One region of the Micromonospora cathayae genome, then DNA from elsewhere that is predicted to be linked to it. Evidence: riboswitches for the same ligand, from Rfam matches in the RefSeq annotation. Region 1 holds a riboswitch; each other region holds the start of a gene.

Region 1 (9,914 bases):
CCGGGTCGACGCAGAAACTGCCGGGCTCGATGTCGACGAAGACCGGCGTCGCGCCGACCAGCCGGACGCTGTTGGCGCTGGCGGCGAAGGAGAACGACGGGACGATGATCTCGTCACCCGGGCCGAACCCGAGGGCCATCAGGGTGAGCTGGAGGGCCGAGGTGCCGGAGTTGACCGCGACACAGTGCCGGCCGGCGACCAGCTCGCCGAACTCCTCCTCGAAGGCGGCCACCTCCGGGCCCTGCACCACGCGTCCGCTGCGCAGTACCCGCACCGCCGCGTCGATCTCGGCCTCGCCGATTACCGGGCGGGCTGGTGGGATGAATTCTGCGTTCAGCCCGGACATGGGCTTCCTCCTGTCGACGGGGCGTTCGTTCGGATCGGGATGCTAACGGGTCACGCTGCAACCGGGATGAGGGGCACGGGACAGGTCATGACCGGCCGGATTCGGCACTCGGGGCGACACTGGACAACGTCAGGTCCGGTTCGGACCGGCCAGCCGGTTGGCATGCTACCCCCAGGGCCGCGGTGACCGCCGTCGCCATCCGTGGCAGGTCCTCCACGGCCAGTGGCGCCCGGGACACCGCCAGCCGCCAGTACAGCGGACCGACGATGAGGTCGACCGCGATGTCGAGGTCGGTGTCGGGGGCGAGCTCCCCACGGGCGATCGCCCGGCCGAGCAGCTGCCCGGCGATGTCGCGCTGGTTGGCCCGCAGCGCGGTCTGGAGCGTCTGGGCGATCTGGGGGTTGCGTGCGGCCTCGGCGAGCAGATCGGGAATGATCTGTGCGGCCAACGGGTGACGCAACGCACGTGCCATGATCATGAAGAGCAGTTCGAGATCACCACGGAGGTCGCCGGTGTCCGGCAGTGGCAGGCTCTTGCCGGCCGCCGCCGAGACGATCTCCAGCACCAGTTCCAGCTTGGAACTCCAGCGCCGGTAGATGGCGGTCTTGCTGACCCCGGCCCGCCGGGCCACCGCCTCGATCGAGAGCCGGCCGTAGCCGACCGCCGCGAGTTCCTGCATCACGGCACGGCGGATCGCCGTGGTGATCTCACCACGGAGCACCGCCGCACCCGCTGGAGCACGCCTTTTCTCGGTCGTCACATGAGACAATGTAGCGCAGCGACGGTACGGTTGCGTCCCGACGTGTTTTCCACTACGGTCCACGCAGCGACGGAGCGAAGACGGTTCATGTCCCGGTCACGCTCTCTGCCGTCGCGGGTCCCGTAACGCCGAACAGATCGGAGCGCCCAACCATGGCCAACACGGCGGTGGCCGACGCCGATTCAGGACTGACCGGGGCACAGCTTGCCGCCCGGTACGGACTGAGCGTCGCCGGAAAGAGGCCCTCTTTCGCCGCGTACACACGGCAGTTGTGGTCCTACCGGCACTTCATCGCGGCGTACGCGAACGCCAAGCTGGTCGCCTCGTTCAGCCAGGCCCGCCTGGGCCGACTCTGGCAGGTGCTGACCCCGCTGACCAACGCGGCGGTGTACTACCTGATCTTCGGCGTGATCCTGAACACCAAGGCCGGCATCCCGAACTTCATCGCGTACCTCTGCGTCGGGCTGTTCGTGTTCAACTTCACCCAGAGCGTGGCGCTGGGCGGCACCCAGGCGATCACCGGCAACCTCGGGCTGATCCGGGCGCTGCACTTCCCCCGCGCCTCGCTGCCCTTCGCGGTGACCCTGACCCAGTTCCAGCACCTGGTCTCCGCCATGGTCGTGCTGGTCGCGATCGTGCTGGTGACCGGGGAGCCGATCACCCTGGAGTGGCTGCTGGTGCTACCGGCCATGCTGCTCCAGACGATCTTCAACGTCGGGCTGGCCCTGGCCCTGGCCCGACTGGGCGCCAAGATGACCGACCTGAAGCAGGTCATGCCGTTCGTCATGCGGACCTGGATGTACGCCTCCGGCGTGCTGTACAGCGTCGCGGCGTTCGCCGAGAACCTGCCCCGCGCGCTGGCCACCCTGGTGGAGTTCAACCCGCTGTTGATCTACATCGAGCTGGTCCGGCACGCGCTGCTGGAGGGCGCGCCGCTGACCTCGTCCGCGCCGCGTCTCTGGCTGCTCGCGACCGCCTGGGCGGTACTGGTCGGTCTGGGCGGCTTTGTCTACTTCTGGCGCGGCGAACAGGAGTACGGTCGTGGTTGATTTCAACACGGTTCCGGTGAGTGCCACCACCACGCCGGTGGGGCAGCGCATCCCCACGGTGATCGTGGACAACGCGCACCTGATCTACCGGGTGTACGGGGCCGGCAGCGGCGGGGCGGGTTCCCCGGTCGCCGCCCTCAAGCGGATCGTCACCCGGCAGCAGCAGCGACCCACCCTGCGCGAGGTGCACGCGGTCAAGGGCGTCAGCTTCGTCGCGTACCGGGGCGAGGCGATCGGCCTGATCGGCAGCAACGGCTCCGGCAAGTCGACCCTGCTGCGGGCCATCGCCGGGCTGATGCCGACCAACCGGGGGGCGATCTACACCCAGGGCCAGCCCTCGCTGCTCGGCGTCAACGCCGCCCTGCTCGGCGACCTCTCGGGCGAGCGCAACGTGGCGCTCGGCTGCCTGGCCATGGGCATGACCCCGGAACAGGTCAAGAAGGTCACCCCGGAGATCCTCGCCTTCTCCGGCATCAACGACCGGGACGACTTCGCCTCGCTGCCGATGCGGACCTACTCCTCCGGCATGCAGGCCCGGCTGCGGTTCTCCATCTCCGCCGCGAAGAAGCACGACGTGCTGCTGATCGACGAGGCGCTGGCCACCGGTGACACCCGGTTCCGCCGCCGCAGCGAACAGCGCATCCGCCAGTTGCGCGCCGACGCGGGTACCGTCTTCCTGGTCAGCCACTCGATCGGCTCGATCCGGGACACCTGCGAGCGGTCGATCTGGCTGGAGTCCGGGGTGATCCGGATGGACGGCCCCACCGACGAGGTGACCCGGGCGTACGAGGACTACATGGCCGGCCGCTGACGCACCGCCAGTGGGCGTCCGACCGGTCACCGCGTGGCCGGTCGGACGCCCACTGGTCGTCGCGGGCCGTACCGACGCCCCACCCCGGCGGACGCCGCAGCCGGACGCCGGAGCCAGCCGTACCGCAGCACCAGACGTGGATCAGTGAGGATCGACCATGACGCAGGACCACCCGACCGGATCCGGCACCGCGACGGAGGCACCGTGGCGGCCCGCGCGGACGGTGGCGGTGGTGCTGGCCGGCGGGACAGGCTCCCGGGTCGGCCTGGGCATCCCCAAACAGCTCGTCAAGATCGCCGGTAAGCCGATCATCGAGCACACCGTGGCGGTGTTCGAGGCGGCCCCCGAGATCGACGACATCCTCGTGCTGATGGCCCCGGGGTACGTCGACGACGCCCGGCGCATCCTCGACGCCGCCGGCTTCCGCAAGGTCCGCCGGGTCGTCGCCGGCGGCGACACCCGCAGCGACACCACCCGGCTGGCGCTGGACCTGATCGGCCCGGACGACTGCAACGTCCTCTTCCACGACGCGGTCCGGCCCCTGGTCAGCGGGCGGATCGTCCGGGAGTGCGTGAACGCGCTCTGGACGTACGCGGCGGTGGACGTGGCGATCCCCTCGGCCGACACCATCGTCGAGGTCGACGACGACGACTGCATCACCGGCATCCCGGTCCGGTCCCGGCTGCGGCGCGGCCAGACCCCGCAGGCGTTCCGCTCCCCCACCATCCGGCAGGCGTACCGGCTCGCCGCCGACGACCCGCACTTCGCCGCCACCGACGACTGCGGGGTGGTGTTGCGCTACCTGCCGGACGTACCGATCAAGGTGATCGACGGCGCGGACGAGAACATCAAGGTCACCCACCCGGTCGACGTGCACCTGGTCGACAAGCTGTTCCAGCTCGCCGCCGCCCGCGTCCCCCGGCTGGTCGACGAGGCCCGCTACACCGAGGAACTCACCGGCCGGACCATGGTCGTCTTCGGCGGCAGCTACGGCATCGGGCACGAGCTGACCGAGCTGGCCCGCCGGCACGGCGCACAGGTCTTCCCGGTCAGCCGCTCCACCACCGGCACCCACGTGGAACGCGACGCCGACGTGCGGGCCGCGCTGACCGCCGCGTACGAGGCCACCGGCCGGATCGACCACGTGGTGGTGACCGCCGGCATCCTGGAGAAGGGCGCGCTGGCCGAGATGGACGAGGCCACCATCGACCGGCTGCTCCAGGTCAACTTCGTCGGGCCGGTGACCGTGGCCCGGTACGCGCTGCCGTACCTGCAACAGACCAAGGGTCAGCTGCTGCTCTACACCTCCAGCTCGTACACCCGGGGGCGGGCCCGGTACGCGCTCTACTCGGCGACCAAGGCCGCGCTGGTCAACCTCACCCAGGCGCTCGCCGACGAGTGGGCCGAGTTCGGCGTCCGGGTCAACTGCGTCAACCCGGAACGCACCGCCACCCCGATGCGTACCCGGGCGTTCGGCGCGGAACCCGAACACACCCTGCTCGCGGCGGAGACGGTGGCCCGCGCCTCGCTGGACGTGCTCCTCTCCGACCTCACCGGCCAGGTGATCGACGTCCGCCGGTCCGGCGGTCAGGCGGTCCCGGCGACGGCCGACGAACCGGTGCTGCCGACCCAGCCCGGCCCGGACCGTGCCGGTCTGCCGGCCACCAACTGAACCCACCCGCACCAGTCAGGAGACGTCGGCGACATGCGTGGCACCCTGGTCCGGAAACTGCTCGCCCGGGGCCTCACCGTGGGCCTGGCGGTGCTGGCGTTCCTCGTCCTGCTGCTGACCGGCGCGACCGTGCCGGGGCTGCTGCTGGCGGTCGCCGCCCTGGCCGCCGGGGCGTGGGAGCGCCGGGTCCGCCCGGACGCGGACCTCGCCGCCGAGTCCGTGCTGGTCGCGGCGGGCGTCCTGATCGGGTACACCCGCCGCCTGGACGCCGGCTTCGACCCGGCGCTGGCCGCCGCCGGACTGGTGCTGCTGGCCCTGGTGCTGCTGGACGGGCCGCTGCGCGTCGCCGGCGGGCTGGAGATCCGGACCGCCAACCTGCCGGTCCGCACCGGGCTGACCACCGCACACGTCGGCACCGCCATCCCGGTGCTGCTCGGCGCGGTCGCGCTCGGTGCGCTGCTGGCCCTGCCCAGCTGGTACGCCCTGCTGGTCAGCCTGCTGGTCGGCGGCCTCGCCGGGCTGGTCGGGACGCGCCTGGCCGGTCGGCGGTTCCGCCCGTCGACGGCGGCCAACAGCCCGGTGGCCCGCGCGCTGCGCCGGCACCAGCCGGAGTTCCTGCTCTACTTCTCCGCCCCGCCCGGCTCCGAGTACCAGGTCACCATGTGGCTGCCCTACCTGGAGCGGATCGGCCGGCCGTTCCTGGTGCTGCTGCGCGAGCCGGAGTTCCTGGCCCCGATCGCGGCGGCCACCACCGCCCCGGTGGTGTACTGCCCGACCCTCAAGGCGATGGACGAGACGCTGGTGCCGAGCCTGAAGGTGGCGTTCTACGTCAACCACGGCGCGAAGAACGCGCACTGCATCCGGTTCACCCAGCTCACCCACATCCAGATCCACCACGGCGACAGCGACAAGGCCCCCAGCGCCAACCCGGTCACCGCCATCTTCGACCGGAACTTCGTCGCCGGTCAGGCCGCCATCGACCGGTACGCCCGCGCCGGGGTGCAGATCCCGGCGGAGAAGTTCGTCATCGTCGGCCGCCCCCAGGTGGAGGCGATCGAGGTACGTCGCCCGCCACTGACCCTGCCGGCGAACCCGACCGTCCTCTACACCCCCACCTGGACCGGGCACCACGCCGACGCCGACTACTGCTCGCTGCCGGTGGCCGCGACGCTGGTCGACCGGCTGCTGGCCCGGGGCGCGACGGTGATCCTGCGGGCCCACCCGTACACCGCGCAGAACCCGGAGTCGGCCCGGCAGCTCGCCCGGGTGGAGGAACTGCTCGCCGCGGACCGGTCCCGCACCGGACGGCAGCACGTCTGGGGGGCCGACGCCAGCCGGGCGATGAGCCTGGTCGACTGCGTCAACCGCTCCGACGCGCTGGTCTCCGACGTGTCCGGAGTGATCTCCGACTACCTCTACTCCGGCAAGCCGTACGCGGTGACCGACATGGGCGCCGACGGCGACCGGTTCACCGAGCGGTTCCCGCTGGCCCGCTCCGGTTACGTGCTGCGGCGGGACCTGGCCGACGTGGACGAGGTACTGGACCGGCTGCTCGGCACCGACCCGCTGGCCGGGGCGCGGTGGGCGATGCGGACGCACTACCTCGGTGACTTCCCGGTCGAGTCGTACGCCGAGGGGTTCCTGTCGGCGGCGCGGGCGCACCTGACGGCGTCACCCACCGTCCCGGAGCAGCCCACCGGCCCGGTCGCCGCCCCCACGCACTGACGACCACCGACCGGCCGCACCCCCGACCGGCCCTCACCCACGATGGGCCCGCGGGTCACGGTGGGCCGCGTCCGGTCGACCCGCGCCTATGGTGGGCCGCGTCCGGTGGGCCTGCTCTCAGACCACCCCGTGCAGGACCAGTCGGAACGTCACGTACAGCGCCAACGCGAGCAGGCTGACCCGGGACGCCCACCGACGTCCCGCCGGCCGGGGGGACGCGGCGAGCCAGCAGGCGACGGCCAGCACCAGCCAGACCAGGGTGTGCAGGTGGTCGACGGCCCAGCCCCGCCATCCCGGGTCCGGGCTGGGCGGAACCCCGTCACCGACGACATGGAACAGCGCCGCCAGCCCGAGGGCCAGCCCGGCGAGGGTACGCAGGATGGGGGCACGATGCCGCGACACGACCCCGCGTACCCCGGCGAAGCGTTCGCGGCCGGCGCTGTCCGGTCGGTCGGCGGGCATGGCGGGCAGTGTAGGCGGCCGACGCCAGCGCCCCCGCCCACGGCTACGACCCCGGCGGGGCGCTACCGACGGTACGACCGCAGCGGGGTGCCGCCGGGCACCGGTCGGGTGTCGGTGCCCGGCGGCCGCAGGAGCCGAGGGCGGGATCGTCGTGCGCGGATCAGGCGGAGTAGCCGCGGGTGGCGACCCAGTCCGCCACCGCGTCGATGCTCATCCAGTACGAGCTGGTGGCGGCGCTCGCCGAGTCGGCGATCTTGACGGTCCGGCCGCCGTCGCGGTAGCCGACCACGGCCACGTAGTGACCGCCGGGGAAGGAGTGCCAGCCGCCGGCGACGTCGGTGGCCGTGCCGGCGACGTTCACCACCACCGCGTACCCGCTGCCCACGGTCTCGACCACGTCGGCGCGGAGCCGGTCCGTCTGGGCCGCCGTGGCCGCCGAACCGGGGATCATGCGGGTCTGGTAGACGTCCCGCCCGACCAGGTCGTTCATCACCCGGGTGGTGTCCTCGGCGGAGTTGGTGCCGAACTCGGTGGTGTTCAGCCGCCGGGCGAGGTCGTCCTGGCTGCGGACGATCCCCCGGGCGGTCAACGCGATCCGGGTGGCCGCCGGCCCACAGTAGTAGTAGGTGCTCTGCTCCTGGTACTCGATGTCGAGCACCTTGGTGGCCGGCGGGCGGGCGGGGGTCGGGCTGGCCGACAGGTCCGGGTCCGGTGCCGTGGTGGTCCGTGGCGCGGCGGGGGACGCGGCCGGCGCGCCGGCCGACGGCGTGCTGCCGGCGGTGGACGGGCTGACCGACGGGCTGGCCGGCGCGGCCGGGAGGCGTTCCTGGGCCCGCGAGGCGGCGGCCGACCGGCTCAGTTCGGCGACGCTGGCGGCGGTGGTGTCCGGCCGGGCCGGGTCGTCGGGGCGGGCCACCAGGACACCGGCGGTGGACGCCGCCACCAGCACCGCCGCCGAGAGGGCGACCTGCCGGGAACGGCGGGACAGCAACTTGATCGGTTTCTTCACGGGGGGTCCTCCACGGTACGGGGGTGGAGAGCGGCGCACCGGCACGCGGATCAGACCGCGCGTCAGGAGTCCGGCCGGCTCAGCCGGGGACGGCGACCGCTCGGGCGACGGCTGGGTCAGCCACCTGGCGCGGACGCCGGGATCAGCGCGGGTGTCCCACGCGGGTGGCCGGTGGCAGCGCGGCACCGTGGAGGTACCGGGGGGCGGGGCGGTACGGCACGAACGACTCCATTCCTCGACCGCCTACCGGGTTAGCTGACGGATTCGGGCGGGAAAGGTCGCCCTACCGCGGGACGATGCCCACGGATTCACCCCGGACGTACAGGTGGGTCCCCGGTTCGTACTTCACGATTCGGCGGGTCGGCGCGGCCTCGCCCTCTGCGATCGACTACCGCACCAGACGGGCCGACATTACTGATTGAGCACTCCACTGCCAACCCTGCTGAGCAGCCAGAACATCATCCCGAGCCGGTCAGCGCGGCACGTTGTCGAACTGTCGTCGCTCAATGGGACGACCAGTTACCGGGGAATCGTCGGGCGAGAACCGGTCGTTTGTCGGCGGAATCGGTCCGGGCCGGGTGGCCCCAGACCGGACAACCGACCCCGAAGACCCCACCGGCCCGACGGCCGCCCGGATCATGTCACGATCCGGTCACGCGACCAGGTTCCCGGGCCACCGGGGCAGGTGTTCAGCCCACCCGGGCCGGACGCCAGCGGGTGACGGTGCGGACCGTGCCGGTCATCCGCCGCGTCGCCACCGGCACCGGACGGACCGCCGCCCGCAGGCGCTCCGCGGCCACGTACGCCTCCTCGGCCAGGCTGCGCGCCGCAGTGGCCGCCACCTCGGCGTCCTGCCAGGCCACCCGCTCCCGCTCGGCGGCCACCCGGTAGTCCGCCCGACGCAGGTCACGGACCACCCGGTGCAGCACGGCCTCCTGGACCACCGGGTGCAACCGCGGATCCCAGCCGTGCCGCCGGGCGAAGACGTCGCTGAGTTGCCGCACCGACAGGTCACCCCGCCAGTACGCCGCCATCGCGGCCCGGTGCAGGTAACGTTCCCGGGCCGCGTACTCGGCAGGGGTGTGCGGGGTGGCCAGGAGGGGCAGGGCGGCGGCACCGGCGAACCGACGGGCGGCGCTCTCCGCCTCGTCGTACGCCTGCCAGGCCGTCTCCACCTCTTCCTGAGCGGTCAGCCAGTCCGCCCGGCGACGACGCGCCGTCTGCGCCGCACCGGCCGCCGCCACGGCCACCTCCTCGGCGTACCGGCGCAGGTCCGCCAGATCCGGCCCGACCGGATCACCGGCCGCCGCCTCCGGGCCGGCGGGCCCACCGGCCGCCGCGTCCGGGCCGGCCGGAAGGGGTGAGGGTGCGGCCGGGGTGGGTTCCCGTTCGGGGCGGGCCACCAGGACGGTCAGCACGGTCAGGGCGAGCAGGAGCAGGGCGGACCAGATGGCAGCCGCCCGGGGCACATCGATCAGGAACTCGTAGAGAACGACGTCCATCGTCGGCACCTCACGGAACAGGAAGCGGGCGGGGGCCGTACCGGCATCCGGGCGCGGGGCGTCTCGGGGGACGCCGGGCACGGGGCGCGTACGGGGTGAGGTTCGTCAGGTCGTCCCGCCCCCGGGCAGGTCACCGGGGTGGACGGCTCAGCACGGTGGTGGCGCCCGCGAGCCGACGGCACCCGCCGGCGTACCGACCAGCGGCCGGACCGGGGCGACGCCGACGGTGGCTCCCCCGTCCGGCGCGGCATCGCCCGGCCCGGCGGGGAACCGGACCGGCACCGCCGTGCGGTCCGTGTCGTCCAGGGTGGTCGACCAGCCCGCCCCGGCGCTCGACGCCGGGTCGGCGGGTGCGCGGAGCGCGGTGGGGTCGAACATGCTGGGGTCGAACGCGGTGGAGTCGAACGCGGTGGAGTCGAACGCGGTGGGGCCGAACACGGTGGGGTCGAACACCACCAACCGGTCGACGGAGCCGGGAACCGGCTCGGACCAGGCCGACAGGTTGCCGGCCAGCGCGCCGCCGCTCAGCGCGAGGGCCACCGTCACGGCCAGGCTGGTGAACACCCGGGACACCCAGC
Region 2 (9,914 bases), 3.4 Mb from region 1:
CCGAGGCGTACCCTTCGGCCAGCCAGAACAGGTCGCTGCCCGGCTGGACGGCCGGCCCCGGCTCCACCAGCGAGGTACGGACGTACCCGTGGCCGACCTCGGTGACCGTCAGGTGAACCTGACCGAAGTCGGCCAGGGTGGCCCGGCGTACCCCGCGCAGCCGCTCGTACGGCAGGTTCGGGGCGTTGACGTTGAGCACGCTCTGCACCGGCCCGGCGGTCAACCGGGGGAGCAGGTCCAGCGCCACCCGGGCGGCGGTCGACCAGTGCCACTCGGCCTCGGGCACCCGGATGCCGGCGGGCCCGGCCGGACCGTCGTCACCGACGGCGCTACCGACCGGTTCGTCGTCGCCGACGGTGTGACCGGCCGGTCCGCCGCTGCCGGCGGTGTGACCGGCCGGGCTGCCGCTGCCGGTGGGGCTGCCGATCAGCCCACCCTCGCCGGCGGTGACGACGCTGGCCGGGGGGACGTCCAGTGAGACGGCCATCGCCCGGCACCCGTTCGCGGCTGCGGTGAGGGCCGCGCCGACCGTGCCGGAGTGCAGCACGGCCCGACCGACGTTGGCGCCCCGGTTGACGCCGGAGAGCACCACCGCCGGCGGTGGGCCGAACGCGCCGTGCAGGGCGATCAGCGTGACCAGGCCGGGTGAGCCGCCGACCCCGTACACGGGTACGCCGGGCAGCTCGGGGAGGGGATGGTCCCGGACCACCACGTGCCCCTCGCGTTCCACCGCCGTCAGCGCGGCGCTGGTGCCGGCCGCCTCGGTCAACGGGGCGGCGACCACCACCTCCAGCCCTCGGCGGACCGCCGCCCCGGCGAGCCGGGCCAGCCCCGGGGCGGCCACCCCGTCGTCGTTGGTGACCAGCACCCGCAGGGTCATCGTCCGGCCGTCACGCCGGCGGGGGCGGGGAGGTTGCCGGTGCTCACCTGCCGCCTCGCCCGCGGGTACCCGTCCGGGTCGTCCATGGTCGCCCGCCTCTCGTCCGCTCGCGCGGGGCGGGTTCCCCGGCCAGGGCCGGTCATGCGACCCCTTTCGGGGGGCCACGCCCGGACGGCGACGGCCCGCCACCCCCGGGCGTGGGGGTGACGGGCCGGGCGCACGCGGTCAGTAGACCGACAGGTGTACGTGGTTGGTGTGGTCGCTGGACGGGTCGCCGTTGGCCCCGCTGTACGACTTCCATCCGCTGCTGGGCAGCCAGATCTGCCTGTACCAGATCACGTACAGCACGGCGAGCCGGTCGGCGTTCTTGATGAAGAACGCGGCCAGGTTGTTGCCGTAGGTCCGGTCGCCGCCGGTGGCGTCCCCGCCGAAGCCGCCCTTCTGCGCGGCGAAGTCGCAGGCCCGCCCCTTGGGGTGCTCACCGGACCCGCCGGACCGGTAGCAGGAGACGTACCGGGTGAAGCCGGCCGCCTTGGCCTGGTTGAGCGCGTGCAGCGTACGTGGGGTGATGCAGCCGTTGGCCGGGGTCGGGTCGTTCACGCTGCACGACTCGGACGGCCAGGAGCCGTCGGAGTTGCGCGGGGCCGGCTTGGCGGTGGCGACGGTGCCCGACGACCTGTTGCCGCTTCCGCTTCCGCTGCTGCTGGCCTTCGGCGCGGCGTTGTTCCGCGCGGCGACGACCAGGGCCCGTTCGGCCTGCTGCTTGCGCTTGGCCATCACCTCGACCTGTTTCCGCTGCTCGACGATCTCCTTGGCCAGCGCCGCCTTGGTCTGGTTGGCCTTGTCCCGGGTGGCGAGCAGGCCGCGCAGTTCCCGGTCCTCGTTGGCGGCCACCGCGTCCAGTGCGGCGGCCCGGTCCAGGAAGCCCTCCGGGGAGTCGGCGCTGAGCAGCGCGGAGACCGGACCGAGCCGTCCGGTCCGGTACGCGACTCCGGCGATCGCGCCGACCTTCTGGTCGCGGACCACCAGGTCGGCCTCGATCGTGCTGAGCTGTGTGTTGATCGTCTTCTGTCGGGCGACCGACTTGGCCAGCGCGTCCTTGGCTTCCAGCCAGCCTTTGCTGGCCGCCTCCAACTGGGCGCGCAGCGCCGGGGTGCCGCCCTCCGGGTCGTCCCCGGGGGCCCTGGCCGTCAGCGGGGGTGCCGCCGCGGCGGGAACCACGGCGGCCGGTGCGGCGGCGACACCGAGGGCGAGTGTCGCGGCGATCAGCGCCGCCATCCGGCCGGTGATACGTCGTACGGGTGCCACTCCTGGCATGGACATGTCCTTCCGTCAGCCGCCGACCGGGTTAGCTGACGGGTTCGGGACGGAAGATCCCTACCGCGCGGACGCGGATGCACCCCAAGAACATGGTTCCCCGGCTCGCCCAGCTGGGCGATTAGGCGACGGTCACCGCAGGCGCCGGTGGGCGCCGCCCGGCGATGACCGGGTCCGAGACTACCGAAGCCGACGCATCAGCCGCAGCGTTCGTCACAGCCGTCCCGGGAGACGACAACGGCAAATCTGGCATAGGCGGACAATACACGCCTAGATTTAAGACTGCCCTAATTACCACTCGATCCGGCCGCAGGCCCCGGGTGACTCGCCGGGTTCGACCTGCAACGTGGCGTGCTCGATGTGGAAGTCGTCGTGCAGGGCGGTACGCGCGGCGGCCAGCACACTGCCGACCTCGGCCGCCGGTTCCATGGTCAGGTGGGCGGAGGCCACCTCCATCCCGGAGGTGAGCGTCCACAGGTGCAGGTCGTGCACCTCGGCCACCCCGGGCACCGCGCTGAGCCGGTCCCGGACCGCGTCCACCTGCAGGTGCTCGGGGGCGGCCTGCACCAGGATGCGCAGCGCGGCGCGGGCCAGCCGCCAGGTGCGCGGCAGGATGAACACGCCGATCGCCACCGCCACCAGCGGGTCGGCCCACCACCAGCCGGTGGTCATGATGAGCAGCGCGGCGGCGATCACGCCGACCGAGCCGAGCAGGTCGGCCAGCACCTCCAGGTACGCCCCGCGCAGGTTGATGCTCTCCTTGGCGCCCTCGCGCAGCAGCCCGAACGCGACCAGGTTGGCCAGCAGGCCGAGCACCGCCACCACCAGCATCGGCCCGGTGGTCACCTCGTGCGGGTCACCGAACCGGCGGACCGCCTCGACCAGCACGTAGACCGCGACCCCGGACAGCAGCAGCGCGTTGGCCAGGGCGGCGAGCACCTCCAGCCGGTACAGCCCGAAGGTGCGCTGGGCGTCCCGCCCGCCGCGCCGGGCCGCGGTGATCGCGGCGAGCGCCATGCCGATGCCGAGCACGTCGGTGAACATGTGCCCGGCGTCGGAGAGCAGCGCGAGCGAACCGGTGGCGAGGGCGGTCACCGCCTCCACCACCATCAGGGTGGCGAGCAGGGCGAACGCCGCCCAGAGCCGGCCCACGTGCCGTTGCGCGGCACCCGCAATGCCGCCGTGGTGGTCATGACCTGCGCCCACGCCCACACCCTCCGTCCCCGTGCCGGACCGGATCCAATGTATGTTCACATCGCTATGTATGCAAGTAACGGGCGCGGCGACCGACGCGGGCAGCACGCTGCGTGCGTCGGCCGGGTGCGCGGGGGCGGCCCTGCGGGATCACCGTGCACCCCGGGAACCGGGGCGGAGCCCGCTCAGGCCACCGGGTCGAGGGTGGTCAACCGCTGGGTGGCCCGGGACAACGCGACGTACAGGGTGCGTACCCCCGAACCGGACTCGGCCCGGATCTCACCCGGCGCGACCAGCGCCACCCCGTCGTACTCCATGCCCTTGGCCTGGAGGCTGGTCACCACCTGGAGCCGGGGCGAGTCCAGCCCGCCCAGCCAGCCGGCCACCTCGTCCCGGCGCGGCACCGGCGTGATCACGCCCACCGTGCCGGCCACCTCGTCCAGCAGCGCGGCGACCGCCTCGACGGTACGGGCGGCCAGCTCCGCCGCCGGCACCCGCAGCTCCACCGGGGGCACCCCGGTCGACCGGACCGCGGTCGGCAGCGGCAGGTCCGGGTGCACCGTCCGGATCTCGGCCGCCGCCACCGCGAAGATCTCCGCCGAGTTGCGGTAGTTGGTGGTCAACGTGAACTCGTGCCGCTTCCGCCGGCCGAGCGCCTGCTCCCGGGCCCGGGACAGCTCCACCGGGTCCCCGGTCCACGCCGTCTGCGCCGGGTCGCCGACCACCGTCCAGGACGCCAACCTGCCCCGCCGGCCCAGCATCCGCCACTGCATCGGCGAGACGTCCTGCGCCTCGTCCACCACCACGTGCGCGTAGTCACGGTAGTCCGCCGGCCGCTCCCGGGCCGCCGCCCGCTCCGCCCGCTGCCGGTCGGCGAACGTGCTCAGCTCGCGCACCCCGCCGGCCAACTGGAACGGGTCACGCCGGCGGCGGGCCGGCTTCATCGGCTGGCCGAGCAGCGCGTCCAGCTCGTCCAACAGGGCGATGTCGGCGATGGTCAGGCCGTCGCGGTCCAGCGTCCGCCAGGCCGCCGACAGCGTACGGATCTCCGCGCCGGACAGGATCCCCCCGGCGTACCGGCGCAGCCGCTCCGGCCGGGCCAGCCAGCCGAGCACGTGGCGCGGGTGCAGGCGCGGCCACCACGCCTTGAGGAACTCCCGGAACTCGGTCCGCTCGGCCAGCTCGTCCTCGAAGGCACGCTGCTCCGGCAGCCCCCGGATGCCCAGCTTGCGGGCCTGCGCCCAGAGCGCGGCGAAGATCCCGTCGAACCCGGCCCGGCGGACCTCGTTGCGCCGCGCGCCCCGGGGCACCGCCCGGGTCCGGATCGCGTCCAACTCGTCGCGGCCCAACCGGAGCAACTGCCCCCGGTACAGCAGCCGCAGCTCCTCCGGGCCGTCCGGCACCGCGTCCCGGGCCGCCCGCTCCAGCACCCGACGCATCCGCAGCGAACCCTTCACCGCCGCCACCTCCGGCGGATCGGTCCGGGTCGCCGACAGGCCGGGAAAGAGCGAGCCGAGCGAGCGCAGGGTGGCGGTCTCCTCGCCGAGCGAGGGCAGCACCGAGGCGATGTACTCGACGAACACCGTCGACGGGCCGACCACCAGGATGCCGCCCCCGGCGTACCGGCTGCGGTCGGAGTAGAGCAGGTACGCCGCCCGGTGCAGGGCCACCGCCGTCTTGCCGGTCCCCGGACCGCCGGAGACGATCGTCACCCCCGAGCCGGGGGAGCGGATCGCCTCGTCCTGCTCCCGCTGGATGGTGGCGACGATGTCCCGCATGCCCCGCCCGGTGGCCCGGGACAGGGTGGCCAGCAGCGCGCCGTCCCCGACCACCGGCATCTCCGGCGGGGCGGCGGCCGGGTCGAGCAGGTCGTCCTCGATCCGGGTCACCCGCTCCGCCGAGGACCCGATGGTGCGGCGGCGGACCACGTTCAGCGGCTGCGCCGGGGTGGCCCGGTAGAACGCGGCGGCGGCCGGGGCCCGCCAGTCCACCACCAGCGTCTCGGCGTTCTCCCCGCGTACGCCCAGCCGGCCCACGTGCAGCACCGACCGGTCCCGCAGGTCGAGCCGGCCGAACACCAGCCCCTCGTGCTCGGCGTCCAGCAGGTGCCGTCGCTGCGCGGCGTGGAAGACCATCGCGTCCCGCTCGACCAGCGCCCCGAAGGTGCCCACACGGGCCAGCTGGTACCCCTCCCGTTCCGCGCGGGCGGCCGACCGCCGCAGCTCGGCCAGCCGGGCGTACACCCGGTCGAGATGCCGCTGCTCGACGGCGATCTCCTGCTCGAGGGTGCTCTGGTCGGTCACGCAGGTGCTCCTGGAACGGTCGGCGGCCAATGGTGCCGGACAGGCGCCGACGTGCGCCAGCCTGACCGGGTGAGGGTACGGGCAGCAGCTCGACCAGCGGTCGGGCCATCCCGAAGTCGGCGCGGTTGCGCCCACTATGTCGGATTCCCGCCGTCGGTCCGCCGGGTCGGGTCGGTGTCGTTCCCCGCCCAGACCGGCCACCGCCACCACCGCGGGCCGGGAACTGCTCGCCTCCGCCGAGGAACGCGGTGCCGAGCAGCGACAGGGACGGTCAGCCCAGTGGTTCCAGGGCGGCGGTGTCGTCGAGGGCCTGCCGGACGACGCCGAGCAGGGCGGCGTTGACCTCGTCCGGTCGCTCCATCATCAACATGTGCCCGGCGCCGGGGCAGACCGTCAGGTCGGTGGTCGGCAGCGCCCCGGCGATCGACTCCGCGCACGGCGGCGGGGTGAGCCGGTCCCGGTCGCCGACCAGCGCCGCCGCCGGGACGTTGCCCAGCTCGGTCAGGGTGTCCAGCCGGTGCTGGGTGCCGATCGAGGCCCGGAAGCCGCCGATCGAGCGGAGCGTGGCCCGGGCCACCGCCGAGGTGACCAGCCGGATGTCCGTCGGGTCGCACCGGTCGCCGAAGAGCAGCCAGCGCAGCGACGGCCGCAGCGCCCGCAGCAGGGCCCGTGGGGGACGCCACGCGCCGCACCGGGCCAGCACCCCGGCCCCGGTGGTCTCGGCCAGGCGGATCAGCCGGGCGATCCGGGGCGAGAGCCCGTACGCGGTGTGGGTGTGCCCCTCGGCGGTGGTGGACACGAAGACCAGACCGGCGGTACGGGCGGTGAAGTGCCCGGGGTGGCGGTGTGCGTACTCCATGATCGTCATACCGCCCATGGAGTGCCCGACCAGCACCACCGGACCGGTCGGCGCGACCTCGTCCAGCACGGCCGCCAGATCGTCGCCGAGCTGCGCCAGGGTGGCCGTACGCAGGGCCATGCAGCTCGACCGGCCGTGGCCCCGGGCGTCGTAGGCGACCACCCGGACCCGCCCGGCGGTCAGCTCCTCGAGCCCGGCGAGCTGCCGGTGCCAACTGCGCCCGTCCAGCGTCCAGCCGTGCAGCAGGACCACCGTCAGCTCGGCGTCGGCCGGCCCGGTCGTCTCCACGTGCAGCCGTACGTCGTCGGGAAGCCGCACCTCGAACTGCTCCGGCATGGCCACCTCCCCAGGGAACCGGACGAACTCCACCGCCGGGTACCCGGCGGTAACCTTCCGGCTACCCGCCATGAGACCACGCCAACCGTGTCGGCGAGAAGATTCCCGGGCCGGTGTTTCACCGGCCGGAAAATCCATCGACGCGAATCCCGTCCACGACGACGAGAGCCGCCCGCCGGACTCCCGGCTGGACGGCTCTCGTGGTGTCGCGTGGGTGGTGACCCGGCGCGGTGCTGGCTCAGCCCTCGAAGACGCCGGCCTCGACCAGCCGCTTCTCGGTGGCGTCCCAGCCGTCACCCGGGTGGGTGGCGTTCAGGTTGTTGATCTCCGCCCGGATCTTGGCGGCGTGCCCGGCGGCGGCCAGCACCCGGATCTCCTCGACGAAGGCCTCGGAGTCGGTGCGCAGGTGCGCGGTCTTGCCGTTGGTCAGGTTCCGCACGTAGGCGTGCTTGCCGCCGTTGAGCGGGATGAGGTACTTGAACTCGCCCAGCACGCTGAGGGCGCCACCCTGGCCAGCCTGGCCGGCCCGGACTGACGCGCGCGCGGTCTTAGAGGTGTTGCTCGCCACGGAGGTACTCCTTGCAAGACGTACGGGAGGACGGGAACGTCCGGGGGCTTGTGCGGACACCCCCGCTAGGAGGCGAGCCCGCAGTCAGGTGCGGCGGCGAGGCCGCGAGGTGCTGCTGGTGGCGGCGGAACCGCCGGGTGGTGCCGTTCCGGCGGCGGAACCGCCGGGGTGGTGCGTGACGGTGGAGGCCGTCGGGTGGTGCTGATGTTGCTGTCGGCGGCACAGACCGCCGAGTGAACTGTACACGATCCCGACACCCGGTCGGTCGGCGTGTCGCCTCCCGTCCGGCCGGTCGCGACCGTCCCCAGCGACAACCGCGCCCACCTGCGCGGCTATTCCATCCGGCGAGTTTTCCGATTCCCTGGCGCATCATCCGTCACAGCAGTCATCATGTGTTACCTGGTACCACTTGGCGATCGAGGTCGTAGGGGAAGACGCACCTCGCTCTCCGGGAGGTCCACCGTGCCAACGCGTGGCGTCGTATACGTCCACTCGACCCCGCTCGCCGTGTGTCCACACGTCGAGTGGGCGATCGCGCGCGTCCTCGTCGCGCCGGTCAACCTGCAGTGGACGGCCCAGCCCGTCGATCCCGGCGCCCGCCGGGCCGAGTGCGGGTGGACCGGTCGTCCAGGGACCGGCGCCGAGCTGGCCGCTGCCCTGCGGCAGTGGCCCATGATCCGTTTCGAGGTGACCGAGGAAGCGAGTCCCGGCGTGGACGGCGAACGCTTCATGTACGTCCCCGGCCGGGGGCTGTTCCGGGCCACGGTCGGCGCGGCCGGCGACATCCAGCTCGGCGAGGACCGGCTGCGTGCCATCATGGCCGCCGCCCGGGGCCCGGAGGCTCTCGCCCACGCCCTCGACAAGGCCCTCGGCACCGCCTGGGACGCCGAACTCGAGCCCTACCGCTACGCCGGCGACGGCGCCCCCGTAACCCTCCTAACCCGAGTCGGCTAACCCCCACTCCCCCCCCCCGGCTCCCCGCCCCCCCCGGCTCCCCGCCCCCCCCGGCTCCCCGCCCCCCCCGGCTCCCCGCCCCGCCCGGTCCCCGGCCCGCTATCCCCCGTTGACCATGAAGTTGGTGACACGACACGCCGGGTGGGGTGACAACAACTTCATGATCAACCGCTGGGGGGCGGGGTGGGGTGGGGGAGTGGGTGGGGTGTGGGGGATTTGCGGGGGGTGGTGGGGGGCTGATGGGATGGGGGCGTGTCGTCCCTCCTCCGGCGCGTCGGCGTCGCCTCCGTCCTGCTGGCCGTCCTGACCTCCTCGGGGTGCGCGCAGAGCAGGGGAGAGACACCCGGGGGACCGGGCGGGCCGAGCGGCACCCCGACCACCAGCCCCACCCCGGCGGCCAGCGCCACCCCGGCCGGCGATCCGGCCGCGCGGGCGGCCGAGCTGGTCGCCCGACTCGGCGACGAGGACCTGGTCGGGCAGGTGCTGATGCCGTACGCGTACGGCAGCTCGGCCACCGACGTGTCACCCGGCTCCGCGCGCGGCAACCAGGCCCTCGCCGGGGTGTCCACGCCGGCCGAGATGGTCACCAGGTACCGCCTCGGCGGGCTGATCCTGGTCGGCTTCTCCGCCGACGACCCGACCTCCGGCAACCAGGAGACCACCAACGTCGACAGCCCCGAGCAGGTGCACGGGCTGACCACCGGGCTGCGTACCGCCGCCGGGAAGCTGCCCGCCGGCACCGCGCCGTTCCTGATCGGCACCGACCAGGAGTACGGCGTGGTGACCCGGATCACCGACGGTGTGACCCAGTTGCCCAGCGCCCTCGCCGCCGGGGCGGCCGACGACCCGGCCCGGACCGAGGCCGCCTGGCGGGCCGCCGGCACCGAACTCGCCGCCCTCGGGATCAACCTGGACTTCGCCCCGGTCGCCGACGTGCTCGCCACCCGCAGCACGGTGATCGGCTCCCGGTCCTTCGGGGCCGATCCGGAGCGGGTCGCCGCCCAGGTCGGCGGGGCGGTACGCGGCCTCCAGGGGGCGGGCGTGGCGGCCACCCTCAAGCACTTCCCCGGACACGGGCACAGCGCCGCCGACTCGCACTCCGAGCTGCCGGTGCTCACCCAGCCCCGGAAGGTCCTCGACGCCGGGGCGCTGCCCCCGTTCGACGCCGGCATCGACGCCGGGGCCTGGGCGGTCATGTCCGCCCACCTCGACGTCCGGGCCGTCGACCCCGGGGTTCCCGGCACCTTCTCCCGCAAGCTCCTCACCGACGTGCTCCGGGGACAGCTCGGCTTCCAGGGTGTGCTGATCACCGACGGGATGAACATGGCCCCGGCCAAGCGGTACCCGCCGGGCGAGGCGGCGGTCCGGGCGCTCAACGCCGGCAACGACCTGATCCTCATGCCGCCGAACGTGACCCAGGCGTACGACGGGCTGCTCGCCGCGCTGCGGGACGGTTCGCTGCCCCGTACCCGGCTGGTCGAGGCGGTCACCCGGGTGCTGACC
Region 3 (9,914 bases), 1.6 Mb from region 1:
GGTCGCCCCGACCACCGGGTCACCCGGCCCGACCTCGACCGGTACCGACTCGCCGGTGAGCATGCTGGCGTCCACCGCCGAGGTGCCCTCGGCGACCACCCCGTCGGTGGCGATCTTCTCGCCGGGTCGGACCACGAACCGGTCCCCGACGGCGAGCCGGTCGACCGGGATGCGGGTCTCCCCGCCGTCGCGGAGCACCGCCACCTCCCGGGCCCCCAGTTCGAGCAGGGCGCGCAGGGCGGCACCGGCGGTGCGCTTGGAGCGGGCCTCGAAGTACCGGCCGGCGAGGATGAACACCGTCACCCCGGCCGCCGCCTCCAGGTAGATGTTGCCGGCCCCGTCGGTGCGGGCGATGTCGAGGCTGAACGGGTGGGTCATGCCGGGCATCCCGGCGTCGCCGAGGAACAGCGCCCACAGCGACCAACCGAACGCGGCGAGCGTGCCCAGCGAGACCAGGGTGTCCATGGTCGCCGCCCCGTGCCGCAGGTTGACCAGCGCGGCCCGGTGGAACGGCAGCCCGCCGTAGACCACCACCGGGGCGGCCAGGGTCAGCGACAACCACTGCCAGTAGGTGAACTGCCAGGCCGGCACCATGGCCAGCACGATCACCGGTACGGCCAGCGCCGCCGACACCCACAGCCGGGTACGCAGCCCGCGCAGCTCGTCCACCGGTTCGGCGGTGCGCTCCGCGTCGGGCTCGGCGGGGGGCGGTGGCAGGGCGGCGGTGTACCCGGTCTTCTCGACCGTGGCGATCAGGTCCGCCGGGGTGACCCCGTCGTCGTACCGGACGCTGGCCTTCTCGGTGGCGTAGTTGACCGTGGCGGTCACCCCGTCGAGGCGGTTGAGCTTCTTCTCGATCCGGGCGGCGCAGGAGGCACAGGTCATACCGCCGATCGCCAGCTCGATCTGGTTCGGGGCCACCTTCAGTGGCTCAGCGGTGGACATGACGACCTCCGATCAGTCGTGGGGGTGGTCGGCCGCGCCGGCCACCAGGGTGAACTCGGCGGTACGCACCACGCCGCCGTGCTGGAAGTCCAGGTAGAGGCGGTACGTCCCGGCCGACGGCACCTCGGCCCGGAAGGCCACCTCCGGGCCGGGCCGGGTCCGGCCGTCCCCGGGTACGCCGTCCGGGTGCACGTGCAGGTAGGCCAGGTCGCCCTGGCGCAGCGCCACCAGGTGCCCGTACGCGCCGAGGTACGGCTGAAGGTCGGTGACCGGCACACCGTCCCGACTGACGGTCAGCGTCACGGCACTGGTGGCCCCGGGTTCGAGGGTGCCGTCGAGGGTGACGGTGTACCCGTCCACGGTCGCGGTGGCCGCCGGCGCGGGCAGCGTACGCGGCGTGAAGCTGCCGGGGACCGCGACGTCCACGCCCAGGGTGAGCGGCTCACCGCCGGTCGGCGTGAAGTCGGCGAAGGCCCGCCAGCTGCCCGGCGCGCCGAGCGGGGAGGCCACCCGCCAGGTGCCGTCCGCGCCCAGCTCGGGGTGGACGTGCCGGAAGCCGGACAGGTCCCGGCGGGCCACGATCAGGTGCATCCGCTTGTCGTGTGCCTCGTCGAACGCGGTGACCGGGTGCCCGTCCGGGCCGGTGATCCGGAAGGCGAACTCGCCGGCCGGGGCGTCGACCGGGGTGAACGTGTACCCCCGGTCGGAGACCAGCAGCCCACCGGGCAGGTGGTCGCCGGCCGGGGCCTGGGTCGTCCCGCCGTGCCCGTCCCCGTCCCCGTGGTCGCTGTCGTCGGTGCTCCCGTGGTTGGTGTCTCCGGGCCTCGTGTCGGTGTCGCCGTGGCTGGTGCCGTCGCTGCTCTCGTGGCTGCTTCCGCTGGTGGGGGTGCCGGGGCCGGCCAGCTGACCGGCCCCGTACGCCGTGCTGAAGACCGCCCCGAGAGCAAGGGCGAAGCCCCCCAGCTTGGTGCCGGTGTTCATGACCCGACGAGCTCGTATCCGGCCTCGTCCACGGCGGCGCGCACGGCGTCGGTCGCCAGCGGGGCCTCGCTGGTGACGGTGACCTGACCGGAGGGCAGGTCCACCTTGACGTCGCTGACCCCCTCCAGCGCGCCCACCTCGGCGCTGACCGCGCTGACGCAGTGCCCGCAGGTCATGCCCTGGACCTGGTACGTGCTGGTGACCATCGGAACTCCTCTCGGTACGGATACCCGGCAGGGGTATCCACATCCCGGACGCTAGCATACCCCCCAGGGGTAAGCTATCCTCGCTGCCATGACCTCAGCCACGCCGATCCGGGGCTACACCGCCAGCAAGGACCAGTTGCTCGCCCGCCTGCGCCGCATCGAGGGCCAGGTCCGGGGGATCGAGAAGATGGTCGACGAGGACCGGTACTGCATCGACGTGCTCACCCAGATCTCGGCCATCCAGGCCGCCCTGGACAAGGTCGCCCTCGGCCTGCTCGACGGCCACGCCCGGCACTGCATGCACGAGGGCGCCGCCGAGGGCCGCGCCGACGAGATGGCCACCGAGATGATGGCCGCCGTCGGCCGCCTGATGAAACGCGGCTGACCTCTCTCCGCCTGACCGGCCCCCCCACCCCGGCCGGACTAGACTGTGCCGATGCCCGAGTTGCCGGAACACGTTCGGAAATCGGAGACGCGATGCAGATAAGCGCAGCCCTTGACGTGATCGAGGCGCTACTGCGCGCCAGCGCCCACCCCGATTTCCCGAACGTCACCCGTTACGGCACCGACACCGCCCCCGGCGGAAACTCCCCACCCGGGGTAAAGGTCACCCACCGGTCGGGCTCGTCGACGCTGATCTGGGTCACCGCCGCCAAGCCGGACGCGGCAACCGTCGCACTGCCGGCCGAGATGCCACCACCCCCGCAGCGTGTGCAACGCATGGTGATGTTCGCCGTGCAACTGTTCGACTTCGCACGCCCCGACGCATTCACCAGTTGGGAGCCGTGCATCTACCCCGGCGTACACATCTCCCCGGCGGGCCTACGGATCACCGCCTCCGACGGCACCAAGATTCACCTTCGGGTGACGAACGCAGCCGGAGCAGCCAAGGAGCCCGAGCAGGACCCGCACCCGGACTACCAGTTCCCGGACGGAGTCCGTTCGTGGCCCCAGGAAGCCAGTGCAGCGTCTGCGGCGCACGGGTGAGCCCGTCGCCCGGAAGCGCCTGTCCGCCCCACCAGGCCCACGGCAGTCGAGGTACCTGCCCCGGGTCCGGACGTCCAACCGCATGACCTGCCGGCGGGATGACCTGCCGGCGGCTTCTGCGGACACATGTCGGCGGTTCTGTCGACACCTCTTTTATCTCACTTTGTGTGACCGCCGGGCCGAGGGCCCGAACGCCACTTCGCGTCCTTTGCTCTGCACCCTTCCCCGCGCCAGGCACGTTCAATGACCGGCGATCACCCCGCTTTTGATCGTCGATCTAGCATGGCTTCCTGCTCAAGGGCCATGGCGCGCATGGGGGTGCAGAGCAAAGGGCGCGTGGTGCGATGAGGCGTCCAGCGTGAGGGCTACCCAACGTGACGGACACCCACCGTGACCACTGTCGGCCAGCCCGGCGGCATACCCGCAGGTGAGCAGACGGCCGGCACAGTTCACCGGTCATCGGCCAGAGCAGACGGGCGGCGTCGCGGGCCCGGTAGGCCGCTCAGCCTCACCAGCCGCAGGTAGGCACCGACGAAGGCGAGCAGAAGCAGGGACAGGCCGAGCGAAACCCCGACGGAGACGTCAGGAATCCTCGGATCCTGGAACAGATTGACGAACGCGTACGCCTGAAAGGCCACCACCGCGACAATGCCGGACGAGGAATCGACCGCCCGCAGCACCTGATGAAGCCGGTCGATGCCCGGATGTTCGGCCGCATCGAGACGGATCTGACTGGCGTGGGTCGACATCGGCCCCTTCCACGGAGTGAGCAGGGGCACCAGACCGGACGCGTGCCAGCCCGGCAGGTGCGATCGGACCACCTCGCCGAGAACCCGCCGGTAGAAGAGCGACAGGCGCAGGACGACGACCGCCCGAAGCACCAGCAGCACCATGGCGACCGGAATGACGTACCGGAAGTCGGACAGATCCTGGACCTTCATTCCCAGCAGCTCGACCTCCACCAGGTCGCCATGGGCGAGGACCACGAACACCACGCCGAGCACGACCGCACGGGATATCGCCCTGGTCACGTCGCGACCCTGGTCGTCCTGGATCTGGAGCAGACGGGACAGGAAAAAACGCAGATCCTCCCGGTCGACGTCGTCACTCCGGAGCAGCTCGGCCGCTCGCTGCTCCATCGTCAACTGATCCACAATGGAGAACGCTATCGACCGAGCGCAACGGTTCTGCCACCGTCGAACCCCGGGCGGCCCTACCGCCGAGCGTCGACCTGGGTGACGAACCGCCGCCACGATTCGGGGCTGAAGGTCAACGTCCCGCCGTCACGGTCCTTGGTGTCCCGGACGAGAACCACACCCGGGAGATTGTCCGCCACCTCGACGCAGGCCCCACCGTTGTTCGTGGAACGACTTGCCTTGCGCCAAGCCGGCGTAGTCATGCCCATTGCTCCGCTGCTTCCTTGAGGAGATCGAGTGATCGTTGACGGGTGAGCGTCTCACCACGAATGCCTTCCCACCTCGCAGCGAGTCTAGCAAGCACGTCGCCGCCGTTAACGATATGCGCCGATATCTGGCTGTCCGAGTAGGCGACCGGCCCAGAGTCGCAGTCGGCCAGGATGAAACCGCCGCCCAGCCCGGGATACATGCCGGTGTCTGCCGGCACGATGTGGATCTGCACGTGGGGAAGCTCAGCGCACCCGACGAGGTGTTCCACCTGCTGAGCCATCAGCTTCCTGTCGCCGTAGGCCGGACGACGGACGATCAGCTCGTCAAGAGCGACGACAAGCAGTGGAGGGCGCGCCCTGCCGAGGATGCTCTGCCGCTCCATACGGGAATCGACCAGTTGATCCACCTCGTCAGTTGTCAGCATCTCACCGGCCAGCGACGCCCGAGCGTAAGCCTCTGTCTGCAACAGGCCCGGGACGAAGCCGGGTTCGAACCACCGGAAGGCTTTTGCCTCCCGCTCGAACTCGATCCATTCCCGCAGCCACACGGGCGCGGCGCTGTCTTTGACGAGGTCTTCCCACAGGCTGATGAACAGCCCGCCGGTATCTAGCGCCTCGTCTACCGCCCTGAGATAATCGGGTCTTGGCGGCTTGCTGCCCGTCTCGATCGCACTGACATGAGTGTCCGAGTAGTGAATGCGTTCACCGAGCGCCCCCTGACTCAAGCCAGCAGCCGTACGCCGCCGCCGTAGTTCGCGGATAAGGAACTCGGATGGCGAGATTCCCATGAACTTCCCCCGCTTTCCCCGATTTCGGTCAGGTCTTCCCCTGCACCACCTGGACTGACTACTCATAGTCCCCAACCAGTGGCGCAGGGTTCCGATCGTAAGACTTCTGGGTCCACGCTGTACACCGTCGGTTACCGCTGGATCGCCGCATAGGCGACGAAAGAGGAGGTTCCACTGTGCAGCGACCACTCCCCGTACCCCTCGCCCCTCGGCACCGCCGGGACTGGCGTACCTGTTGGCGACGGTGCTCCTGCGGCCTGCCCTGGCCGTGCCCGGACCGGCACGCCCCGGTCCCCGTGGAACCGGCCACGCCGGCGGCCGGGCCCGCGTACCCGATGCCGGGCGGCGTGCCGGCGGCCAGCGCGGCGTGGGCGGTGTCCGGGGTGACCGACGAGCTGCGGGAGGCGTACGTGATGGTGGCGAACGCGCTGGTCCTGCTGGAACGGCTCGGCGGTGGCGCGACCGACCCGGTGGTGCGCGCGGCGCGGTACGGGGCGGATCTGGCGCTGGACCTGGCCGACGAGGCGGAACGGCTGCTCGGCCTGGGCGTGCAGTGGCTGCGCCGGACGCCGGGGCGACGCGGGACCGGCGGGGACCGGGCGACCACGCTCGCGGTGGTCGCGGTCCGGCTCGGCGCGGCGGCCGACCGGATCGACCGGTTCCCGCACCGCATCCGGGTCGCCGAGGAACAGCTGCGCGCCGCGAGGCGGCACGATCCGACCGTGGCGGCGGTGAGCGAGCAGTGGGTACGGGCCGCCGAGCAGCTCGACCGGAGCGCTGCGAGCCTGCGTGGGACGGTCGCCGCCCTGGCACCGGGAGGGGCACCCGGTACAGCGGAGCAGAACGCGGGAGGCGGGCAGCCGTGACCTGAAACGGAGTGGATCATGACTGGCCGGCCAGCATGCGCTGCGAGCGGCGGGTCCGCCACCCGGCAGAATGAACCGGCCGGACCGTCAGCCCGTACCGACGTGAGGATCGTTTGGAGTAGCCATGGGTCACGACCACAGTCGCCCGGTCGCGGCGGCACCGCCACGGGTGCGCCGCATCCTGATCGCGACCGTGGTCCCGCTGTTCCTGCTGAGCGTGGTCGCGGCGCTGGTGCTCTGGCCCCGGGACACCGCGCAGGTGCCCGGGGGCGAGGACGTGCCGCGCTACCACGGCACGGTCAGCCGGTTGGTGACCGAGACGTGCCCGCCGACGCCGGAGGATCCGGACGGGGGCGAGGGGCCGTGCGGCACCGCCACCGTGTCGGTGGACACCGGGCCGGACGCCGGGCGGCAGGTGGAGACGCCGATCCCGGCCGGTCCGGGTGCGCCAAAGGTCGACGTCGGCGACAAGGTGGTACTGGTCGTGCTGACCGACCCGACCGACCCGACGGTGAGCAACTACAGCATCGCCGCGCACCAGCGCGGGAAGCCGCTGGTCTGGCTGGCCCTGGTCTTCGCGGTCGCCATCGTGGCGTTCGGCCGGTGGCGTGGGCTGGCCGCGCTCGGTGGGCTGGTGGTCAGTTTCGGCATCCTGCTGCTCTTCGTGCTGCCCGGGATCGGCGCCGGCCAGTCCCCGCTGCCGGTGGCGATCACCGGCGCGGCCCTGATCATGTTCGTGGTGTTGTATCTCACCCACGGGATCAGCGCGCAGACCTCGGTGGCGGTGCTGGGCACCCTGGCGAGTCTGGTGCTCACCGGAATTCTCGGCGTGTTGGCGACCGCGTTCACACATTTGACGGGACACGGCTCGGAGGACGCCACCACGCTGTCGATGTTCCAGGCCGACGTGGACCTGCACGGGCTGCTGCTGGCCGGCATCATCATCGGTTCGCTGGGCGTCCTGGACGACGTGACGGTCACCCAGGCGGCCACGGTCACCGAGCTGGCGCACGCCAATCCGAACCTGACCCGGCTCCAGCTCTACCGGGCGGCCACCCGGGTCGGCCGGGCGCACATCGCCTCGACGGTCAACACGATCGTGCTCGCCTACGCGGGCGCGTCGCTGCCGCTGTTGCTGCTGATCACAGCCGACACCCGGGGCGTCAGCGAGATCGTGACCAGCGAGTTCCTGGCCCAGGAGATCGTCCGCAGCATCGTCGCGACGCTCGGCCTGATCGCCGCCGTACCGATCACCACCGGCCTGGCCGCGCTGGTCACCACCGCCGGTCGGGGCCGCCCGACGACCACCCGTCCGCCCCGGCCCACCGGCGACCGGGACGACGCATTGGCCGCCCTGAGTACCCCGCGCGGCACCACCGAACCCGCCGACACCCCCGCCGCCTGGCCGACCCGGCAAAGGAGCACGGATACGACATGGTGACACTCCTCAGCGTGACCACCACCCCCCGTGATCTTGATAAATGTGTCACGAGTGACGGAAAGGGATTACCAAATAACGCTTTTGGTCGGGATACGGACGTAGAAACCAACGGCCGCCGTCGGGTAACCTCGCTGCCGGTCACCGCCGAAGGCGCGCAGCGGCGCCAGCGGGGCCACCGCCCAATCGCCTGTGGGCGAGCCGGGGAACCAGGTTCGTGGGGTGCATCCGCGCCAGCGGTAGGGGCCACTTCCGCCCCGAACCCGTCAGCTAACCCGGTCGGCGGTCGACGGAAGGGAACACTGTGACGGCACCCCTACGCCGGTGGCTGAAACCCGTTGTCGCCGTACTCGCCGTGTGCGCCGTGGCCGCCGGTCCGGCACCGGCCAGCGCGGCCCCCTCGAACCCCTCGTCCCCCTCCGGGCACGAGGGCGGGCAGCCCAAGATGCTCAACGACGTGATCGAGGCGGCGAACCGCAGCTACGCGCAGGCGAAGGTCAAGCTGGAGGAGTCGAAGAAGCGGCAGTTGACGCTGGCCCTCGAGGTGCAGCGCGCCGAGAGCGAACTGAAGGCGCTCACCCCGCAGGTGGCCACGATCGCCGCCCAGTCCTACCGGACCGGCCGGATCGGCGCGGCGGCCCTGCTGCTCGACACCAACTCCCCCGACTCGTTCGTCCGACGGGTCAGCGCGCTCGACGAGATGAACCGGATCAACGCCAAGCGGATCGCCGCGGTCACCACTGCCCGGGAGCAGACGGTACGCGCCAAGAAGGCGCTCGACGCCGAGATCCTCGAGCAGCAGAAGCAGAACGACATCCTGCGCAAGCGCAAGAGCGAGGCGGAGAAGTCGCTCGCCCTGGTCGGCGGCCTCCGGGTGACCGGTGGTTTCGTGGACGCCACCTCCCCGGTGGCCCGGATGGGCCCGGGACGGTCCTCCAGCGGCGAGTGGCAGCCGATGAGCTGCACCGAGGACGACCCGACCACCGGCGGCTGCATCACCCCCCGCACCCTCCACATGTACAAGGAGGTCAAGCGGGCCGGGTTCGACCGGTTCGTGGGGTGCTACCGACCCGGCGGGCCGTACGAGCACCCGAAGGGCCGGGCCTGCGACTGGTCGCTCCAGAACAAGGGCTTCAGCTCGTGGGACACGATGGACGAGCGGAAGTACGGCAACAACCTGAGCGCGTTCCTGGTCCGTAACGCCGACCGGCTGGGCGTCTACTACGTGATCTGGAACAAGCTGATCTGGTTCCCGGCGACCGGCTGGAGTTCGTACAGCGGTCCGTCCGACCACACCGACCACGTGCACGTGTCGCTGCTCTGAGCCACCCGCACCGACGCCGACAGCCCCTCTCCGGGTACGGAGGGGGGCTGTCGCGGTTGTCGGGCGGTCCGTCGTCGGCAGGGTTCCGGCGGGAACCCCGGCCGGGAGCCAGGCGGGGTCCCGACGGCGGTCCGGGCGAGGTCCGGCGGGTACGTCGGCGGCGGTCCGGGCGCGGTTCGGCGGGTACGTCAGCGGGGTTCGGCCGGGGCGAGCGGCCCGGCGGCGAGGGTGTACCGGTCGTCGGCCGGCAGGGGGGCGACCACCTGGACCTCACCGGCGGCGAGCCGGTACGACATGCCGACCACCGCGCACTGCCCGAGCTCGACCGCTCGGGCCAGGGTCACCGACCGTTCCAGCAGCACGTCGACCGTGTGGGAGATGTGGATGTCGACGATCCCCTCGATGTCGTCGACGCCCTGCCGGGCGGCCCGGCGCAGGCTGGGCACCACCGCGCCGACGATCGCGCCGAGGTGACCGGAGGGTGCCGTACCGGTGCCGTCCGCCTCCCGGGCGGCCTGCACCGCCCCGCACGAGTCGTGCCCGAGGACGACCACCAGCGGGGTCCCCAGGACGGCCACCGCGTACTCGACGCTGCCGAGCACCTCGGCCCCGACGGTGTGCCCGGCGGTACGCACCACGAAGAGGTCACCGAGACCCCGGTCGAAGATGATCTCGGCGGCGAGGCGGGAGTCCGAGCAGCCGAGGATCACCGCGAACGGGTGCTGGCCGTCGGCGACGGCGGCCCGGTGGTCGGCGTCCTGGTTGGGGTGCCTGGTGTCACCGGTGACGAAGCGCCGGTTGCCGGCCTGCAACTCGGCCAGGGCCTGCGCCGGAGTCGCCGGAGGCCGTTGCGATCCGGGAACGGTCATTGCTTTCCCACCCCTTCACCGGGCCGGTCCGCGCTCCCCGGCGGGGATGGACACGGCTTGCCACCACGGTCACACGCAGCGCAAACTACGTCAAGAGATACGTGA

Evidence for each region. A riboswitch is a leader RNA that binds a small molecule or an ion and turns the genes downstream of it on or off. The one in region 1 is predicted to bind cyclic di-AMP.
Region 2: it holds a riboswitch for cyclic di-AMP, as region 1 does, so the genes downstream of both, PVK37_RS30075 (coiled-coil domain-containing protein) here and PVK37_RS16035 (C39 family peptidase) in region 1, are expected to answer to the same signal.
Region 3: it holds a riboswitch for cyclic di-AMP, as region 1 does, so the genes downstream of both, PVK37_RS08895 (coiled-coil domain-containing protein) here and PVK37_RS16035 (C39 family peptidase) in region 1, are expected to answer to the same signal.

Annotation. Positions count from the first base shown of each region.
Region 1 is NZ_CP118615.1:3,466,722-3,476,635, reverse strand. It holds gene PVK37_RS16070 (DegT/DnrJ/EryC1/StrS family aminotransferase) at 1-346, opposite strand, end outside; gene PVK37_RS16065 (TetR/AcrR family transcriptional regulator) at 432-1,067, opposite strand; gene PVK37_RS16060 (ABC transporter permease) at 1,259-2,155, shown strand; gene PVK37_RS16055 (ABC transporter ATP-binding protein) at 2,148-2,966, shown strand; gene PVK37_RS16050 (bifunctional cytidylyltransferase/SDR family oxidoreductase) at 3,124-4,638, shown strand; gene PVK37_RS16045 (CDP-glycerol glycerophosphotransferase family protein) at 4,672-6,363, shown strand; gene PVK37_RS16040 (hypothetical protein) at 6,481-6,825, opposite strand; gene PVK37_RS16035 (C39 family peptidase) at 6,986-7,834, opposite strand; cyclic di-AMP (ydaO/yuaA leader) riboswitch at 8,060-8,202, opposite strand; gene PVK37_RS16030 (hypothetical protein) at 8,524-9,336, opposite strand; gene PVK37_RS16025 (hypothetical protein) at 9,484-9,914, opposite strand, start outside.
Region 2 is NZ_CP118615.1:6,828,995-6,838,908, reverse strand. It holds gene surE (5'/3'-nucleotidase SurE) at 1-880, opposite strand, end outside; gene PVK37_RS30075 (coiled-coil domain-containing protein) at 1,106-2,197, opposite strand; cyclic di-AMP (ydaO/yuaA leader) riboswitch at 2,202-2,335, opposite strand; gene PVK37_RS30070 (cation diffusion facilitator family transporter) at 2,489-3,409, opposite strand; gene PVK37_RS30065 (HelD family protein) at 3,577-5,694, opposite strand; gene PVK37_RS30060 (alpha/beta fold hydrolase) at 5,966-6,889, opposite strand; gene PVK37_RS30055 (hypothetical protein) at 7,128-7,457, opposite strand; gene PVK37_RS30050 (DUF3145 domain-containing protein) at 7,920-8,411, shown strand; gene PVK37_RS30045 (glycoside hydrolase family 3 protein) at 8,664-9,914, shown strand, end outside.
Region 3 is NZ_CP118615.1:1,899,757-1,909,670, reverse strand. It holds partial or broken gene PVK37_RS08945 (heavy metal translocating P-type ATPase) at 1-945, opposite strand, end outside; gene PVK37_RS08940 (hypothetical protein) at 958-1,926, opposite strand; gene PVK37_RS08935 (heavy-metal-associated domain-containing protein) at 1,923-2,132, opposite strand; gene PVK37_RS08930 (metal-sensitive transcriptional regulator) at 2,221-2,517, shown strand; gene PVK37_RS08925 (hypothetical protein) at 2,610-3,119, shown strand; gene PVK37_RS08920 (hypothetical protein) at 3,569-4,273, opposite strand; gene PVK37_RS08915 (DUF397 domain-containing protein) at 4,333-4,524, opposite strand; gene PVK37_RS08910 (helix-turn-helix domain-containing protein) at 4,515-5,312, opposite strand; gene PVK37_RS08905 (hypothetical protein) at 5,489-6,178, shown strand; gene PVK37_RS08900 (YibE/F family protein) at 6,303-7,619, shown strand; cyclic di-AMP (ydaO/yuaA leader) riboswitch at 7,786-7,916, shown strand; gene PVK37_RS08895 (coiled-coil domain-containing protein) at 7,921-8,940, shown strand; gene PVK37_RS08890 (carbonic anhydrase) at 9,129-9,809, opposite strand.